2 linked regions of the Pseudorhodoplanes sinuspersici genome follow. The protein of the gene in region 2 interacts with the protein of the main gene of each other region in a pairwise test. Links are inferred from orthologs where the notes say so. Each region holds a gene or a part of one and is shown on either strand. Other genes may lie near its edges.

The links. Proteins that work in one complex are often made in the same cells at the same time.
Region 1: the proteins of gyrA (region 2) and gyrB interact in binary tests that used the Escherichia coli proteins (3 or more experiments, as listed by UniProt). The link is inferred for Pseudorhodoplanes sinuspersici from one-to-one orthologs.

The regions. Positions count from the first base shown.
Region 1 is NZ_CP021112.1:1,929,369-1,935,060, forward strand. What follows is about bases 802-3,829. They hold gyrB (DNA topoisomerase (ATP-hydrolyzing) subunit B), read right to left. Parts: upstream 3,517-3,829; coding sequence 1,087-3,516; downstream 802-1,086. Other genes in these bases: CAK95_RS09440 (hypothetical protein), read right to left, coding at 3,692-3,829. Outside these bases: CAK95_RS09430 (LysR substrate-binding domain-containing protein), read left to right, coding at 1-617; more of CAK95_RS09440, read right to left, coding at 3,830-3,952; DNA replication/repair protein RecF, read right to left, coding at 4,088-5,230; dnaN (DNA polymerase III subunit beta), read right to left, coding at 5,345-5,692. UniProt on the Escherichia coli protein: DNA gyrase negatively supercoils closed circular double-stranded DNA in an ATP-dependent manner to maintain chromosomes in an underwound state.
Region 2 is NZ_CP021112.1:4,559,900-4,565,844, reverse strand. What follows is about bases 229-3,509. They hold gyrA (DNA gyrase subunit A), read right to left. Parts: upstream 3,153-3,509; coding sequence 429-3,152; downstream 229-428. Other genes in these bases: CAK95_RS22240 (MarC family protein), read left to right, coding at 3,337-3,509; CAK95_RS22250 (DUF4337 domain-containing protein), read right to left, coding at 229-338. Outside these bases: more of CAK95_RS22250, read right to left, coding at 1-228; more of CAK95_RS22240, read left to right, coding at 3,510-3,960; CAK95_RS22235 (single-stranded DNA-binding protein), read right to left, coding at 3,972-4,463; ligD (DNA ligase D), read right to left, coding at 4,663-5,945. UniProt on the Escherichia coli protein: A type II topoisomerase that negatively supercoils closed circular double-stranded (ds) DNA in an ATP-dependent manner to maintain chromosomes in an underwound state.

The DNA of each region.
Region 1 (5,692 bases), 2.6 Mb from region 2 along the record:
GACATGTCAAACTGGGAATGCCGGATTTGTATGCGCCCTATCTTTTGCCCGGCATTCTTGGAAGTTTTGCACGCGCGCATCCTGGTATCCAGGTTGAACTGATGTGTACGCGCAGCGTTCACCTTCACGCTGCGCTGCAGCGTGAAGAGATTGATATTGCGCTGATGACCAACCAGCCGGAATTCCGGGGCGGGGACACGGTGCGTCTTGAAAAACTCGTCTGGGTCACTGGGCCCATGACCGATTTGGAAATCGAAGAGCCTCTGCCGCTGGCGCTCATGCCTCCAGGCAGCGTGCTGCGTCAGCGTGCGCTGGAATCGCTGGATCGGCTTGGACGCAAGTGGCTTATTACATCCGTTTGCGACAGCGTTGCCGGATTGAGAGCCTCAGTGCTGGCGGGATTGGCGATCTCCGTTTTTCCTGAATGTGCAGTCACCTCCGAGCTGCGTATTCTTGGAAAAGCCGAGGGGCTGCCAAACCTGCCGTCGATTGAAATCGTCCTGTATCGAAGCGCGAAAAGGATATCGGCGGTTGCCGAACATCTTGCTCAGTACATCGCTGCCGAATTTGCGCAGGTCGAGGTGTATCCGGGAATTGAACTGAGCAGGCGTTTCTGAATCGCAGAATTGAAGGCGTTCGGTCCTGCGTGCTGGCTCGTCGGGTCTCGACATTCGCCAATCTTGCTGATGACAATCTTCGAACTGGCAGTTCTTGCGAAGCTGACGAACAGGCCGCGTTGTGACGCCTCACCTTGGCCGCGTCAGGCTTTACTGTGGTGGCTTCTGCCCTGGGAGTGCAAAGGTCTAGAATGTCTGCCTGCGATTGGCTTTGAAGTTTTTTCCAACGTCCAAATAGATCTTGTTGATGCCGAGGACACCTGTCGTTGTATTGATAATAACGGGAAAGAAGACGCTCATGGCCACTCTCTTCCAACTCGGCAATCTTCTGCGCCAAGAATCAGCGCGCGTGGCCAATAGCTGCTTGCGGTTAAAGACGGCTCTAAATGGGCGCAAGCGGCCCGCTATTCGACGAGCGGTGTTGCCATGAACATGAAGAAAGGCCTTTGCTCTCAACAATCAGTTGAGGCTACGCATCCACGATCGCCGACAGCGCATTCTCCTGGATGAAGTCGCGGCGCGGTTCGACAAGATCGCCCATCAGGCGGCCGAAAATATCGTCGGCCTCGTCCGACTCGCGGACCTTCACCTGCAGCAGCGAACGCACATCGGTGTCGAGCGTGGTTTCCCAGAGCTGGTCGGGGTTCATCTCGCCGAGCCCCTTGTAACGCTGCATCGAAATGCCCTTGCGGCCGACATTGGTCACGGCCTCGAACAGACCGACCGGTCCGAAGATGATCGTTTCCTCGCCCTTGCGGCGCAGCGTGCTGGGCTTGGCGTAGACGTCCTGCAACAGGGGCGCATATTCGTCGAGCCGGCGCGCGTCGGCAGAGCCAAGCAGCGCCTGATCGATCATCGCCACGTCTTTCACGCCACGCACGGTCCGCTCGAAATGGAAACCTTCAGTATCGAAACGGCCTTGCCAGCCACGCTCGGTTTCATCCGACAGCGAGTCGAGACGCCGAGCGATATATTCGGCCGCGTTAGCGGCGCTTTCCAGATTGCCGGTGACGCGTGGCGTGAGCACGCCGGCAATAGCCGCTTGTTCGATCACTTTGCGATTATAGCGCGAATGCAGGCCATTCAGCAGGTTGCGCACCGAGCGCGCATTTTCGAGCAGCCTGCGTAGATCGCCACCGGCACGTTCCTCGCCATTGGCGAGTTTCAGCACGCTGTCCTCAAGACCGTTTTCGATCAGATAATCTTCCAGCGCACGCTCGTCCTTCAGATATTGCTCGGACTTGCCGCGAGAGACTTTGTAGAGCGGCGGCTGTGCGATGTAGAGGTAGCCGCCTTCGATGATGTCCGGCATCTGCCGGAAGAAGAAGGTCAGCAGCAGCGTGCGGATATGGGAGCCGTCCACGTCCGCGTCTGTCATGATGATGATCTTGTGATAGCGCAGCTTGTTGATGTCGAACTCGTCGCGAATGCCGGCACCGAGCGCGGTGATCAACGTGCCGATTTCATTCGACGACAGCATCTTGTCGAAGCGCGCGCGTTCGACATTGAGGATCTTGCCGCGCAGCGGCAGCACAGCCTGGAATTCGCGATTGCGCCCTTGTTTTGCAGAGCCGCCGGCGCTGTCACCCTCGACGATGAAGAGCTCCGATTTTGCCGGATCGCGTTCCTGACAATCGGCGAGCTTGCCGGGCAACGACGAGATGTCGAGCGCGCCCTTGCGGCGTGTCAGCTCGCGCGCCTTGCGTGCGGCTTCCCGCGCCGCGGCGGCTTCGACCACCTTATTGACGATGACCTTGGCTTCGGACGGATGTTCCTCGAACCAGCCCTGCAAAGCCTGGTTGACGACGTTTTCGACGACAGGCCGGACTTCGGACGAGACAAGCTTGTCCTTGGTCTGCGACGAGAATTTCGGATCGGGCACTTTTACCGACAGCACCGCCGTCAGACCTTCGCGGCAATCGTCGCCGGTCAGCGCCACCTTTTCCTTTTTGCTGGAGCCATTGTTCTCGGCATAACTCGTGATCTGGCGGGTCAGCGCACCGCGGAAGCCGGCCAGATGGGTACCGCCGTCGCGCTGCGGAATGTTGTTGGTAAAGCAGAGCACGCTCTCGTGGTAGCCGTCATTCCACCACAGCGCGCATTCAACGGTGATGCCGTCGCGCTCAATGCTGATGTTGATCGGCTGCGGGATCAGCGGGCTCTTGTTGCGATCGAGATATTTGACGAAGGCCTCGATACCGCCATCGTAGCGCATTTCCTCGCGCTTCTCGACGGCATGGCGTGCGTCGGTCAGGATCACGGACACGCCGGAATTCAGGAACGCTAATTCGCGCAAACGATGCTCAAGCGTCGAGAAATCAAACTCGGTCATCGTAAAGGTTTGCGGCGAGGGCAGGAATGTCACTTCCGTTCCCTTGCGACCCTCGGCGTCACCGGTCACCTGCAATGGTGCCTGCGCGACACCGTCGCGGAACTCCATGGTGTGTTCTTTGCCGTCGCGCCAAATCGTGAGCCTCAGCCAGGTTGATAGCGCATTGACCACGGACACGCCGACGCCATGCAGGCCGCCGGAGACCTTGTAGGAATTCTGATCGAATTTTCCGCCGGCATGGAGCTGCGTCATGATCACTTCCGCAGCCGAGACCCCTTCGCCCTTGTGGATGTCGACGGGGATACCGCGGCCATCATCGCGTACGGTGCAGGAACCGTCCGGATTGAGCGTGACCATCACATTGCTCGCGTGACCCGCAAGGGCTTCGTCGATCGCGTTGTCGACGACTTCGTAAACCATGTGATGCAAGCCGGAGCCATCGTCGGTATCGCCGATATACATGCCCGGCCGCTTGCGTACGGCATCCAGGCCCTTCAGGACCTTGATGGATTCGGCATCGTAACCGGAAGACGTCTCAGGAGTATCGTCGCGAGCGGGCTCAGCCATAGGGGCCTTCGAATCAGTGTCGAAAAAATGCGTGAAATCGTGTCTGATGTGACACGAAAAAGTCGAGGCGTACAGCCCGATTTTCAATAGCTTAAGTGGTTGTATTTGAACAATTTTTCAAGACCGGCAGAGGGCAGAAATTAGGCCTTTCCTGCGGCGGTGAGCCGGCTGATTTTCAGCGCCTTTTGCGGTCGGTTCCGGGGGGCGCCGATGTCTCGTTTTTGGTCTGGTTTTCGGCGTCGATGTCTGGTCCAAGTTCGAATGTCTTGCTGGGACTATAGTCCGGAATCGCCTCGGTGAAGGAACCAAGGGCCGTTGCCCAGATCTCGACGCGCGTGACATCCTTACGCAGGCCATCAAGGGCTTCCTGCAGGCGCTTGTTGATTTCCTCGGGTCCGGTTTTGTGTTTCTCCGCGCTTCCGGTTTTCCTCGCCATCTCGCAACTCCCAGCCCAAGCGGGCCCTGAGACGGGCCAGCCCGTTCGGCTTTTTTCTTGTTGGGACAAACCCCAGCTGCAACAGCAGTTCCACATGTACAGGTGAAGAAAGACGCATACGTGCTGGGAACCGTCTCAGCGGCGTGATGTGACTTGGCCCTGCGTCACATCGAAAATCTGCGCGCGATCGGCGATATCGTCGAAAGCCTGCGGATCGGCGCCAGTCATCCAAACCTGCGCGCCAAGCTCGGCGAGCGCATCATAGAGCGCGCGCCGCCGCGCCGGATCGAGATGCGCCGAAACTTCATCGAGCAGCAACAATGGTGCGTAGCCAGTCATGTCGGCGATCAGGGCAGTATGCGCGAGCACCAGACGGATCAGGATCGCTTTCTGTTCGCCCGTCGAGGCGTCGGCTGCCGGAATGCCTTTTGGTCCATAGGTGACCTCGAGATCGGTGAGATGCGGGCCATCGAGCGTGCGGCCCGCAGCGGCATCGCGCGAGCGACTATTGCGGAGCACATCGCGATAACGTTGCTCGATCTCGGATGCGGGTTCGGCGAGCAGCGCATTCTCCATCCAGCCATTCAATTTGATCTCGGCAAACGGAAATGCTGTGGCCGCGCCGCGGCCCGCCGCGAGAGCGGTTTGCAGCCGCGTCATGGTTTCGCTGCGCAGGGCCGCGACCGCAACAGCAAGCTCCGCCGTTTCATGCTCGACGGCGTCGAGCCAATGCGGATCGGGATTGGGACTTTCCAAAAGACGGTTGCGCGAGCGCAGCGATCGCTCGAGAGCGGAGACACGGCTCGAATGTCTGGCATCGACAGCCAATACCAGTCGGTCGAGGAAGCGTCTGCGTTCGGCCGCGGGCCCGCCGAACAGGCCGTCCATGGCCGGAGTCAGCCAGACGATACGCAGGTGATCGGCAAAGTCCGCGGCGGAACCGGCAGGCTCCCGATCGATCCGATAGCGACGCCCGCCGGTGGTTTCCCCTGCCTGCGGAGCTTCGATGCCGGTACCGAGCATGGTCAGCCCCAACGCTCCCTCGATTTCGGCTGAGACGGCCCAGGAGCCATCACCTTCAGCGAAGGCGACCTCGTCGAGCGTCGCGCGCCGGAGGCCTCGTCCTGGCGTCAGGAAGGAAATGGCCTCGATCAGATTGGTCTTGCCCGCCCCATTTGGTCCCACGAGCACGACAGGCTGCTCGCTCACCACAAGGCTTGCGGCGCGGTAGCTGCGAAAGTTGGTCAAGCTTAGGCGTCGGATAGAGGCGGCTGGCATGGGCGGGATATCAGTATCCGCTTGTCCCCGTGAAAGCGGGGACCCAGTTTATCTTGTGCTGGTTTCCCGCCGTAGCGGGAATGAGCGGAGAGAGTGTGCCCAACCGGCGCTTGCTCACACCCGCATCGGCATCAGCACATAGAGCGCGTTGCCGCCCTCCTTGTCCTGGATCAGCGTCGGCGAACCGGGATCGGCCAGCTTCAGCACGGCGGTCTCGCTTTCGATCTGCGAGGCGATGTCGAGCAGGTAACGCGAGTTGAACCCGATATCGATCGGATCGGCGTCGTATTCAACCTCGATCTCTTCGGTGGCGCTGCCGGAATCCGGATTGTTGACGGACAATGTCAGCTTGCCGCCGGTGAGCGCGAGCTTCACCGCCCGGCCGCGTTCGCTCGATACCGTCGAGACGCGATCCACGGCGTGTTCGAACTCGCTCTTGTCGACCTGCAGGATTTTGGAATT
Region 2 (5,945 bases):
CTTTCATAGCGCGCGACGGTCTTGCGGTAGGCTTCGGCCTTTGTCTTCAAAGCCGCCCTCGCCTCCGGCGATAATGTCGTGTCGTTCAGCCACGCCAGCTCGAATTCGTCGGCGGCCAGTTGATAGACGGTCTGGCGCACATTCTTGGCCTGGAAAAAACTCCAGTAGTTCGAGGCCTGGATATTGCTGTTAAGCGCTTCCTTGGTCGCATTCTGACCGCCAAGCCCGGTGATCGCCAGCAGCATGGCGAAGAAAGCGATCGCGATCGCAGCTCTTTGCTTGAACCTGTCGTGGATCTTTTCCTGATCCATCAGCTCGCTTGCGTCTTCCGCCTGCATGACACACCCCTCATCCTGTTCGCGTCATTGAATGCCGCGAATTACAGTTCGTTTGCTGGATTATGATAAAAGCGGGCTTGCGCGCCCGATTTACGATCCGTTGGAGACGTCTTCGCCGTCGTCGGACAGCCGCTCGACCGACACCACCCGCTCGTCTTCCGCCGTGTCGAACACGATCACACCCTGCGTCGACCGGCCGGCGATGCGGATGCCGCTGACACCGGTGCGGATCAGCTTGCCCGCATCGGTGACCAGCATGATCTGATCCGACTCTTCCACCGGGAAGGAGGCGACGATCTTGCCGTTCTTCTGCGTGATCGCCATGGCGGTGATGCCTTTGCCGCCGCGGCCGGTGATCCGGTACTCGTACGACGATGTGCGCTTGCCATAGCCGCGTTCGGAGAGTGTCAGCACGAATTGCTCGGCTGCCGACATCTCGACATAGCGCGCCTCGCCCAGTTCGATGCCGTTGCCATTGGTCTCCTCTGCGTCGGCCGGCGCGGTCTCGTCGGCTTCGCCACCGCGACGCACGGCATTGGCCCGGCGCAGATAAGCGACGCGTTCTTCGGACGAGGCCTCCACATGACGCAGGATCGTCATCGAGATGAGCGTATCGCCTTCGGCCAGCGCAATGCCGCGCACGCCGCGCGATGTACGGCCGGTGAAGACACGTACTTCCGGCACAGCAAAGCGGATGCATTGGCCGCCGGCGGCCGTCAGCAGCACGTCGTCCTTCTCGGTGCAGATCTGCACGTCGACGATCGCCTCGCCATCTTCAAGCTTCATGGCGATGATGCCGGACGGACGCACGTCGGCGAAATCGGACAGCTTGTTACGTCGCACGGTGCCGCTGGTGGTCGCGAACATCACATCGAGTTCGGACCACGTCGTCTCGTCTTCCGGCAACGGCATGATGGTGGTGATGCGCTCGCCCTGCGCCAGCGGCAGGATATTGATCAGCGCCTTGCCGCGCGCCTGTGGTGCTGCCACCGGCAGCTTCCAGACCTTCAGCTTGTAGACGCGGCCGAGCGAGGAGAAATACAGCATCGGCGCGTGGGTCGAGGCCACGAACAGCCGCGCGACGAAATCCTCGTCCCGTGTCTGCATGCCGGCACGGCCTTTGCCGCCGCGGCGCTGCGCCCGATAGGTCGAGAGCGGCACGCGCTTGATGTAACCCTGATGCGAGACGGTGACGACCATGTCCTCGCGGTGGATGAGATCTTCCTCCTCCACCTCGTCCATCTGTTCGACGATCTCGGTGCGGCGCGGCGTCGCGAAGGCGTCCCTCACTTCCGCCAGTTCGTCCTTGACGATCTGCTGGATCCGCGCGCGCGAGCGCAGGATATCGAGATAATTGCTGATCTCGGCCGCCAGCTTGTCCAGTTCGGCCTGGATTTCCTCGACGCCGAGCGCGGTCAGGCGCTGCAGCCGCAGGTCGAGAATGGCGCGTGCCTGGGTCTCGGAGAGCTTGTAGGTGCCGTCTTCGTTGATGCGGTGACGCGGATCGTCGATCAGCGTGATCATCGCCTCGACATCCCGGGCCGGCCAGTCGCGCGCGATCAACGCCTCGCGCGCCGCGTTGGCGTCTTTCGATGCCCGGATCAGCCGGATGATCTCGTCGATATTGGCGACGGCGATGGCCAGACCGACCAACACATGCGCGCGGTCGCGCGCCTTGTTGAGCAGGAATTTGGTGCGCCGCGACACCACCTCTTCGCGGAACGCCAGGAAGGACGACAACAGGTCCTTCAGGTTCATCAGCAGCGGGCGGCCACCATCCAGCGCCACCATATTGGCGCCGAACGAGGTCTGCAGCGGCGTGTAGCGATAAAGCTGGTTCAGCACGACATCGGGAATGGCATCGCGCTTCAGTTCGATGACGACGCGATAGCCTTCGCGGTTGGACTCGTCGCGCAGGTCGGCGACACCCTCGATCTTCTTCTCGCGCACCAGTTCGGCGATGCGCTCAACCATTGTGGCTTTGTTCACCTGATACGGGATTTCGGTGACGACGATGGCTTCCCGCTCCTTGCGGACCGTCTCCATCTCGACCTTGCCGCGCATCATGATCGAGCCGCGGCCGGTGTGATAAGCGTTGCGGATGCCGCCGCGGCCAAGGATCACGCCGCCGGTCGGGAAATCGGGTCCCGGAATGATCGCGTTGAGGTCGTCGATCGAGATCGCCGGATCGTCGATCATCGCGACGCAAGCGTCGATCAGTTCGCCGAGATTATGCGGCGGAATATTGGTCGCCATGCCGACGGCGATGCCGCCGGCGCCATTGGCCAGAAGATTGGGGAAACGCGCCGGCAGAACCGCCGGCTCTCTTTCGTTGCCGTCATAGTTCGGATTGAAATCGACGGTGTCGCTGTCGATGTCGGCCAGAAGCGACATCGCCGGACGCGCCAGGCGCGATTCTGTATAACGCATCGCCGCGGGTGGATCGCCGTCGACCGAGCCGAAATTGCCCTGCCCGTCGATCAGCATCAGGCGCATGGAGAAATCCTGCGCCATACGCACCAGCGAGTCATAGATCGCCTGGTCGCCGTGCGGGTGATATTTACCCATCACGTCACCGACGATACGCGCCGATTTCACGTATTTCTTGTCGGGCGTATGCCCCTGCTCGTTCATCGAATAGAGGATGCGCCGATGCACGGGCTTGAGGCCGTCACGCGCGTCCGGCAGCGCACGCGAGACGATCACGCTCATGGCGTAATCGAGATACGAGCGCTTCATTTCCTCCGTGATCGACACGGGGCGAATATCCGGCGGCAGGGAGCCTCCGGACGCGGGATTTTCAGGTTCAGACAAGGAATTTTTCCAGCAGAATTCGGCTGGCGCTCCCATAGCCGATTCACGTCGCCAAAGCCAACACTTTTATGACGGAAACCTCGTAAATTTCTCTTATATTTCAAATTGTTAGGCGACCCTTTTTAGTCACCTACGAACCTGCCCCAGCATTGCCTTTTTTCACGCTTCGGGCGAGGCTCGTTGCATGCCGTTCGACTTCTTCATCTCGGCCCTCGTCACTCTGCTGGTTGTGGTCGATCCGCTCGGGCTCGTGCCGATCTTCGTCTCGTTGACGAAGGGGCTGCCGGCCAAGGCGCGCCGTCAGGTCGCGCTGCGCGCCAGCCTGATTGCCTTTGCCATCCTGTGCGGGGCAACGCTGATTGGCAGTTGGCTCCTGAACAAGCTGGGCATCGGCCTGCCGGCGTTCCGCATCGCCGGCGGCCTGCTGCTGTTCTCGATCGCCTCAGAAATGGTGTTCGGCGTGCGCATCGTGCGGAAATCGCATGAGGCGGAAGCGGCGATCGACGATCAGGTGCGCAATATCGCCGCCTTCCCGCTGGCGATCCCGCTGATGGCCGGCCCCGGCGCGATCACCGCCGCCATTCTCCTGGCTGGACGCGCCGGCCAGGACATCGTCCGCCTGGGCAGTCTGATTGCGGTCATCGCCATCGTGCTGATTTCGTGCCTGCTCGCCTTCATGATCGGCGCGCGACTGGCGAAACTGCTCGGCGTCACCGGCAACATCGTGCTGGAGCGCCTGCTCGGCGTCATCCTCGCCGCGCTCGCCGTGCAATTCGTGATCGACGGCGTGCGCGCGGCGTGGGCTTAACGCGGCCCGGGCTAGAACGGAATTTCGTCGTCCATGTCGCCGCGACCGCCGCCGCCAGCCATCGCCGGCCGGCGCGAGGCGGTCGGTCCGGGCGAGCCGAAATCGTCAGCCCCAGAATAATCGGACACGCGGTCACCACCGCCGCCACCGCTGCGGCCATCCAGCATGGTCAGCGTCGAGTTGAAGCCCTGCAGCACCACTTCGGTCGAGTATTTCTCGACGCCGTCCTTGTCGGTCCATTTGCGGGTCTGCAGCGCACCCTCGATGTAAACCTTGGCGCCCTTCTTCAGATATTGCTCGGCGACCTTGCACAGGCCCTCATTGAAGATCACCACGCGATGCCACTCGGTCTTTTCCTTGCGCTCGCCGGTCGCCTTGTCGCGCCAGGTGTCGGACGTCGCGATCGAGAGGTTGGCAATCGGCCGCCCGTCCTGCGTCCGGCGGATTTCGGGGTCCTTCCCGAGATTTCCTACCAGGATCACTTTGTTCACCGAACCCGCCATAACACTCTCCCGTTCAAACCGGCGCAATCCCGCACCCTAGTGCGTCGCGTCCGCCGCCGCTTGCCGCAGCAAGCCTTTTCCACAAGTGGTCGCGCACAAGGCCGGTTCAACACCATACCGTCAACAAAGTTCTCTTTTTGTTCTAGCAGCAAAAATACCGCTGCGCAACTCAAAGGCCTCCGGCATCGCGCGCTCGGCCCTACATCCTCGGCAGCGGCTGCCTGAGCTTGAAGTAGCCCGGCCAGGGATCGCTGCGGCCCAAAAACTTTGCCGCCTCGCCCACCGCCACCGGATGCGCATTGTCGAGCCGGGCCAGCTTCTGCCACGACACCGGCATCGCGACATAGGCACCTGGCCGCGCCCGCGTCGAGAACGGGCAGATCGCCGTCGCGCCGCGCTGGTTGCGCAGATAATCGACGAAGATCTTTCCCTTGCGCTTGGCCTTCGACATGTTGGCGACGAAACGGTCGGGATGCTCCTCCGCCATCACCCGCGCCAGCGCTTCGGCGAATTCGCGATGCTCGTCCCAGCTATGGCCGGGCTTGAGCGGTGCGACCACATGCACGCCCTTCCCGCCCGTCACCATCGGGAAGGATTCAAGACCGAGATCCTTCAGCCGGGCGCGCATCTCCTTCGCCGCTTCCCTGACATGTATGAAGTCGAGCCCCTCGTCGGGATCGAAATCGAAGATCAGCCGGTCCGGCTTCTCGACATCGTCGACATGGCAGCACCACAGATGCAGTTCCAGCACGCCCACCTGCACCGCGGCGATGAGCCCGCGCTCGTCCTCGATATAGAGATATTTGTCGGTGCCCGATTTCTCGCGAATGCTGATCGACTTGAACTCGCCGGGAAAGCCATCCGAGGCATGCTTCTGATAGAAGCACGATCCGCCGCTGCCACTCGGACAGCGCACGAGGCTGATCGGCCGGTCAACAATATGCGGCAGCATCGCATCGGCAATCGACAGATAATGATCGATCAACTCGCGCTTGGTGACGTCCTGGGCCGCGAACAGCACCTTATCGGGATGGGTGACGCGGACGCCTTCGATTTGCTCTGCACCGTCGCTGGCGGACGAACGGACAGGCTTGCGCGGGGCCGCCGCCTTCCGCCGCGCGCTGCTCGCTTTCGGCGCAGACTTGCTTGCCGCCTTCTTTGCGGATGTCGCAGCAGCCTTGGCCACCTTGCGTGTCGGCATCGGCGTCTCCTTCACGATCTCTTTTGCGGGCTTGTCGCTGCGCAATCCCTTGAACGACGCCTGCCGGACGAGGCCATCGCGCGTCCAGCCGCGAAAGGCGATTTCGGCGACGAGCTGCGGTTCGATGAACTTCGCGCGCCGCGCGATGTCCGGCGGCACATCCTTCACCGGCGGCGTCTTGCGCGCCAGCGCCTTGAACTGCTTCGACAGGCTTTCGAGTCCTGCCCCCGAATAGCCGCTGCCGACGCGCCCGGCATACCGATAATGATCGCCCTCGCGCA